DNA from 2 places in the Acidovorax sp. AC410 genome. Region 1 is predicted to be linked to the other one. Evidence: predicted binding sites of a transcription regulator. Region 1 holds the regulator's gene; the other holds the start of a gene.
The links. The regulator NrdR, encoded in region 1, represses ribonucleotide reductase genes. The targets are predictions, from matches to a motif close to CACNANATNTNGTG.

Region 2: a site for NrdR is predicted at 1,736-1,749, ahead of AC0IZS_RS04010 (ribonucleoside-diphosphate reductase subunit alpha). Genes of this name have one in related genera too.

The regions. Positions count from the first base shown of each region.
Region 1 covers NZ_CEEDCG010000001.1:6,938,343-6,941,545, reverse strand. The annotation lists gene AC0IZS_RS32245 (hypothetical protein) at 1-220, opposite strand, end outside; gene AC0IZS_RS32240 (DMT family transporter) at 290-1,177, opposite strand; gene nrdR (transcriptional regulator NrdR) at 1,233-1,682, opposite strand; gene glyA (serine hydroxymethyltransferase) at 1,695-2,939, opposite strand; ZMP/ZTP riboswitch at 2,975-3,126, opposite strand; gene AC0IZS_RS32225 (lytic transglycosylase domain-containing protein) at 3,168-3,203, opposite strand, start outside.
Region 2 covers NZ_CEEDCG010000001.1:872,452-875,654, forward strand. The annotation lists gene AC0IZS_RS04000 (sigma-54-dependent transcriptional regulator) at 1-812, shown strand, start outside; gene ampD (1,6-anhydro-N-acetylmuramyl-L-alanine amidase AmpD) at 796-1,419, shown strand; gene AC0IZS_RS04010 (ribonucleoside-diphosphate reductase subunit alpha) at 1,844-3,203, shown strand, end outside.

The DNA.
Region 1 (3,203 bases):
CGAACTCGATGCCGCGCGTGGGGCAGGCCAAGGCCACCCAGAGCTTCTGGTCGAGTTCTGCCAGGTGGGCGATGTCCGCGCCGCTCTGAATGATGACCTGGTCCACGCCGCCGGCGCGAAAGAACTGCCAGGCGTGCTGGGGTGGGGGCTGCTCGGGCTGCAGCGGGGCGCGGTGGGTGGGGAGGGATGTGGCGACGGTCGGCTGCGGCTGAGGGTCCATGTCCTCATTGTCGGCAGCCTGCGCCCATCGCCGCCCCGGACCTGGGCGAACAGGCCTGTAGGCAATCTCCTACGAGCGCGATCCGGCGCCCAGCCAGCGCAGCGGATTGAACCCCGTCACCAGGCCCGTGGCCACCAGCACCAGCAGGCCGCCCCAGAGCATGCCCGGGCCCAGGGCTTCGCCCAGGAACAGGTGGCCCCAGGCCACGCCGAACAGCGGGATCATGAAGGCGCTGCTCATGGCCGCCACGGGCGAGACCTGGCTGAGCACGCGCAGGTTGAGCCAGTAGGCCAGGCCCGAGGTGACGATGCCCATGACCGCCACGGCGGCCAGCGCCGTAGGCGTGAACTGCGCCTCGGGCAGGCTCCAGGCCGCGCCGGGCAGCAGCATGACCAGGGCCGTGCCGTGGATGCCGGCCGCAATCGCCAGTGGCGGCATGCGCGTGGTGGCGCGCTTCATCCACGGGGTGGACACGCCGTAGCAGGCCGATGCTGTCATGCACGCCAGGGCGGCAATGATGAGTGCTGGTGTGGGCGTGACCGGGCCGAGCTGCACGATGAGCGCCACGCCGGCAAAGCCGCAGAGGCAGCCCAGCCACTTGCGCGCGCTCAGCGTGTCTTCCTTGAGCCAGGCGGCAGCGATCACGCTGAACGGCACGGCCATGGTGTTGAGCAGCGAGCTGTAGCCCGCAGGCAAGTACAGCGCCGCCCAGGAGTACAGCAGGAACGGGATCGCCACCGTGAGCGCACCCAGCCCGACCAGCTCGCGCCAGTGGCGCCAGGGCCAGCGCTCGCCGGCCACGCGCATGATGAAGATCAGCGTGAGCGTGGCCAAGCCGATGCGCAGGGCGGCCATGACATTGGGCCCGAGCACGGGGCTCGCGACACGGATGAAAAGGAAGGAGGCGCCCCACAGGGCAGACAGCAGCACGAGCTGCAGGAAATGGCGGGTCTTCACCCGTGCATTGTCGGCCAGCCGCGCAAAGTCTGCTGGCGACCGAGCACCGCAGGTGCTACTTGCGCACCTCGTCGACCATGGCGCGGAAGTCGTCGATGTCCTCGAAGCTGCGGTAGACGCTGGCAAAGCGGATGTAGGCGATCTTGTCGAGCTTCTTGAGCTCGCGCATCACCAGTTCGCCGATGCGGCTGGAGAGCACTTCGCGCTGGCCCAGGTTGAGCAGCTTTTCCTCGATGCGCTCGATGGCGCTGTCGATCTGCGTGGTGCTCACGGGGCGCTTGCGCAGCGCCAGGTTGAACGAGCCGAGCAGCTTGCCTCGCTCGTACTCGATGCGCCGGCCGTCTTTCTTGACGATGGCCGGGAAGTTCACTTCCGGCCGCTCGTAGGTGGTAAAGCGCTTGTCGCAGGCGCCGCACTGGCGCCGGCGGCGAATGAAGTCCCCTTCTTCAGACACCCGGGTTTCGACGACCTGCGTTTCCTGGTGGCTGCAAAAAGGGCACTTCATGGCGGTGCCGGATCAGCCGTAGACCGGGAAGCGCGCCGTCAACGCATTCACCTTGGCGCGCACGGCAGCGATGTTGGCCTCGTCGCGCGGGTTGTCCAGCACGTCGGCGATCAGGTTGGCGGTGATGCGCGCTTCTTCTTCCTTGAAGCCGCGCGTGGTCATGGCAGGGGTGCCGATGCGCACGCCGCTGGTCACCATCGGCTTTTCAGGGTCGTTGGGGATGGCGTTCTTGTTGATGGTCATGTGGGCGGCGCCCAGCACGGCCTCGGCTTCCTTGCCGGTGATGCCCTTGGCGCGCAGGTCGACCAGCATCACGTGGCTTTGCGTGCCGCCGGAGACGATGCGCAGGCCGCGGGCGGTCAGCGTTTCGGCCACGACTTGGGCGTTCTTGATCACCTGTTCCTGGTAGGCCTTGAAGCCGGGCTGCAGCGCTTCCTTGAAGGCCACGGCCTTGGCCGCGATGACATGCATCAGCGGGCCGCCTTGCAGGCCGGGGAATATGGCGCTGTTGATGGCCTTCTCGTGCTCGGCCTTCATCAGGATGATGCCGCCGCGCGGGCCGCGCAGGCTCTTGTGCGTGGTGCTGGTGACCACGTCGGCATGGGGCACGGGGTTGGGGTACACGCCCGCGGCGATCAGGCCGGCGTAGTGGGCCATGTCCACCATGAAGATCGCGCCCACGTCCTTGGCCACCTTGGCAAAGCGTGCGAAGTCGATGTGCAGGCTGTAGGCCGAGGCACCGGCGATGATCAGCTTGGGCTTGGTTTCGTGCGCCTTCTTCTCCATGGCGTCGTAGTCCAGCACTTCATTGGCGTCGAGGCCGTAGGAGACCACGTTGAACCACTTGCCCGACATGTTCAGCGGCATCCCGTGCGTGAGGTGGCCGCCTTCGGCCAGGCTCATGCCCATGATGGTGTCGCCGGGCTTGAGGAAGGCCAGGAACACGGCCTCGTTGGCCGAGGCACCGCAGTGCGGCTGCACATTGGCGGCATCGGCACCGAAGATCTTCTTGACGCGGTCGATGGCCAGTTGCTCGGCCACGTCCACGTGCTCGCAGCCACCGTAGTAGCGCTTGCCGGGGTAGCCTTCGGCGTACTTGTTGGTCAGCTGGGTGCCCTGGGCCCACATCACGGCGGGAGAGGCGTAGTTCTCGCTGGCGATCAGCTCGATGTGGTGCTCTTGCCGGGCGTTCTCGGCCGTGATGGCGGCAAACAACTCGGGGTCGGCTTGTTCGACAAGAATATTGCGGTCGTACATGTGTGGCAGTCCTATGAACTTGTGTCCCTTGAAACAAGGGCTGCCCAGGCGAACGGCTGAACGCGGCGGGCATGACACCCGTGCGGCACGCTCCCCAGTGGTTCACAAGGGGCAAGCCCTTGCCGGTTTCCACGTCAGCGGCAGCCCGGTTGCGGGGCTGCGCCTATCGCCAGTTGCGTACCTGCGTAGTGTATCCCAGGCGGCGCGGCCGCTCCAGGAATGTGGGTCTCAGGAGGGCTGCGAGAGCAAGGCCACCTTGTCACT
Region 2 (3,203 bases), 6.1 Mb from region 1:
TCGACGAGATCGGCGACCTGCCGCTGGCCATGCAATCGAAGCTGCTGCGCGCCATCCAGGAGCGCAGCGTGCGCGCCCTGGGCTCCACACAGGAAGAGACGGTGGACGTGCGCATCGTCAGCGCCACGCACCGCGACCTGGCGGCCGACGTGCAGACCGGCCGCTTCCGCCAGGATCTTTACTACCGCCTCAACGTGATCGAGGTCGTGATCCCGCCGCTGCGCGAGCGGCGCGAAGACCTGCCCGCCCTGTGCCGGGCCCTGCTCGCGCGCATCGCGCAGGAGTCGGGCATGCCCGTGCCGGCACTGACCGAGCACGCGATCCAGGCGATTGCCGCCCACCCCCTCACCGGCAACGTGCGCGAGCTGGAAAACCTGCTGCACCGCGCCGTGGCCCTGAGCGAAGGGGATGAGCTGCACGTGGACGGCGTGGCCCCGCCTGCGGGCGGCTTTCCTGCAGCCGCCAGCAGCGCCAGCCCGGCCCCTGCACAGGCTCCAGACGCCGCGGCGTTCACCCCCACCGCCGTACCGGACACGCTGCAGGCGGACGACGCATCGTCGCCCCGCCCGGCCCTGGGCGCTGCGCCCGGCTCCCCCATGCCAGGCGCCAGCACACCCCTGCCCAGTGACCTGCAGGCCTGGCTGGACCAGCAGGAGCGCGACATCCTGGTGCGCGCACTGCGCGAGGCGGGGTTCAACCGCACGGCCACGGCGGCGCGCCTGGGCATCAGCCTGCGCCAGATCCGCTACCGCATTGCGCGCCTGAACATCGCCGTGCCCAATGACCAGGATGCCCATGACGACATCGGCTGAGGTGCCGGGCGCCGCCAGGTCCCCATGGGACCAGGGCTGGCACCGGTCGGCCGTGCGCCAGCCCTCGCCCAACTTCGGCCCGCGCCCGCCGGCGGCGCAGATCGACCTGATCGTGGTGCATTCCATCAGCCTGCCCCCGGGCGAGTACGGGGGCCCGGCCGTGCGCCAGCTGTTCACCAACACGCTTGACTGGGACGCACACCCCTACTACCAGGGCATCCGCGGTCTCACGGTGTCCGCGCACTTTGTCATCGACCGCGCTGGGGGGCTCTGGCAGTTCGTGGACTGCGACCAGCGCGCCTGGCATGCGGGGCCCTCGGCCTACCGGGGCCGCGCGCAATGCAACGACGACTCCATCGGCATCGAGCTCGAAGGCCTGGAGGGCGAGCGCTTCGAGGCCGACCAGTACGCCACGCTGGCCTGGCTGTGCCGTGACATCGCGCGGCGCTATCCCATCGCCCACCTGGCCGGCCACGAGCACATCGCCCCGGGGCGCAAGCACGACCCGGGTGCAGGCTTCGACTGGGCGGGCCTGCAGCAGTCGCTGGGCTGGCCACCGGAGTGCTTTCCGGTCGACACGCGGCCGGCCTCCACCACCGGCGCCTGACCCCACGCACCGGGTCGGTGCGCGCAGGCCGCAGCACCCGCAGCGGATGTCGCAGCAGCACGTCACATCACCGCTGCAGCAAAAATATTTTTTGCTGCGAATGCACAAACCGGCCGCTTCAATCTCCACGCGGTCTGCCATGCAAAACTGGCCCGCATCACGCGCCACTGCGTGGTTTTCACAGCCATCCATCGGACACAAGGCGCGTGTACGACAGGCACCATAGGCCGATGCGGCGTGGGGGAAACATGCTGTTTCGGAATTTGGCATCCCTGGCGGCGGTACACTACCGGTAGCGTATTGAACGCAACTGACACACCATATATAGTGTGCGACAGGCCAGAAACTGGCGCACCACTTCTCCCTCGCGGCGGCACTGCCACCCGCCTGCACATTCCAGACAGCACCCAAAAAGAGGACATCCATGCACGCTGCTTTGAACACGCCTTCATCCACCACCCGCCCCGCATCCCAGGATGCGCCCGAGGCATCTTCTGCTGCACCAGAGGGAGCGAACACGTACTCCCACTACCAGATCATCCGCCGCAATGGCGCCGTGGTCCCGTTCGAGCCGCAGAAGATTGCCGTGGCGATGATGAAAGCGTTTCTGGCAGTGCATGGCACCCAGGGCGCCGCGTCGGCCAGCGTGCGCGAAGTGGTGGACACGCTGACCCAGAACGTCGCCCGCGCCCTGGCGCGCTCGCGCCCTGGCGGTGGCACCTTCCATATTGAAGATGTGCAGGACCAGGTGGAGCTGGTGCTGATGCGCGGCGGCCACCACGAGGTGGCCCGCGCCTACGTGCTGTACCGCGAAAGCCGCACCCAGGAGCGCGCCCGCCACGTCGAGCAGGAAACGGCTGCCGCGCCCGCCCCCGCACTGCACGTGCTGGACGGCAACAAGCGCGTGGTGCTGGACCTGGTGCGCCTGCGTGGCCTGATCGAGTCGGCCTGCGTGAACCTGGGCGCCGACGTGTCGGCCCAGCCCATCGTGGCCGAGACCATGCGCAATCTGTACGACGGCGTCCCCATGGACGAGGTCTACAAGGCCTCCATCCTGGCAGCCCGCACGCTGATCGAGAAGGACCCCGACTACACCTACGCCACCGCACGCCTCTTGCTGCACACCATCGTGCGCGAAGTGCTGGGCCGTGAAGTCACCCAGGCCGACATGGGCCAGAGCTACGTGGACTACTTCCCGCAGTTCATCCAGAAGGGTGTGGACAACGAGCTGCTGGACCCGCGCCTGCTGACGTTCGACCTGGCCCGCCTGGGCGCCGCCCTCAAGGCCGACCGCGACCTGCAGTTCGACTACCTGGGCCTGCAGACCCTGTACGACCGTTACTTCCTGCACGTGCGCAAGACCCGCATCGAGCTGCCCCAGTGCTTCTTCATGCGTGTGGCCATGGGCCTGTCGCTCAACGAAGCCGACCGCGAAGCCCGCGCCATCGAGTTCTACGAAATCCTTTCGAGCTTCGACTTCATGTCCAGCACGCCCACGCTGTTCAACAGCGGCACGCTGCGCTCGCAGCTGTCCTCGTGCTACCTGACCACGGTGCCCGACCATCTGGAAGGCATCTACGACTCCATCAAGGAAAACGCGCTGCTGTCCAAGTTCGCCGGCGGCCTGGGCAACGACTGGACGCGCGTGCGCGCCCTGGGCTCGCACATCAAGGGCACGAACGGCGAATCGCAGGGCGTGGTGCCCTTCCTCAAGGTGGTCAACGACACGGCCGTGGCCGTGAACCAGGGCGGCAAGCGCAAGGGCGCCGTCTGCACCTACCTGG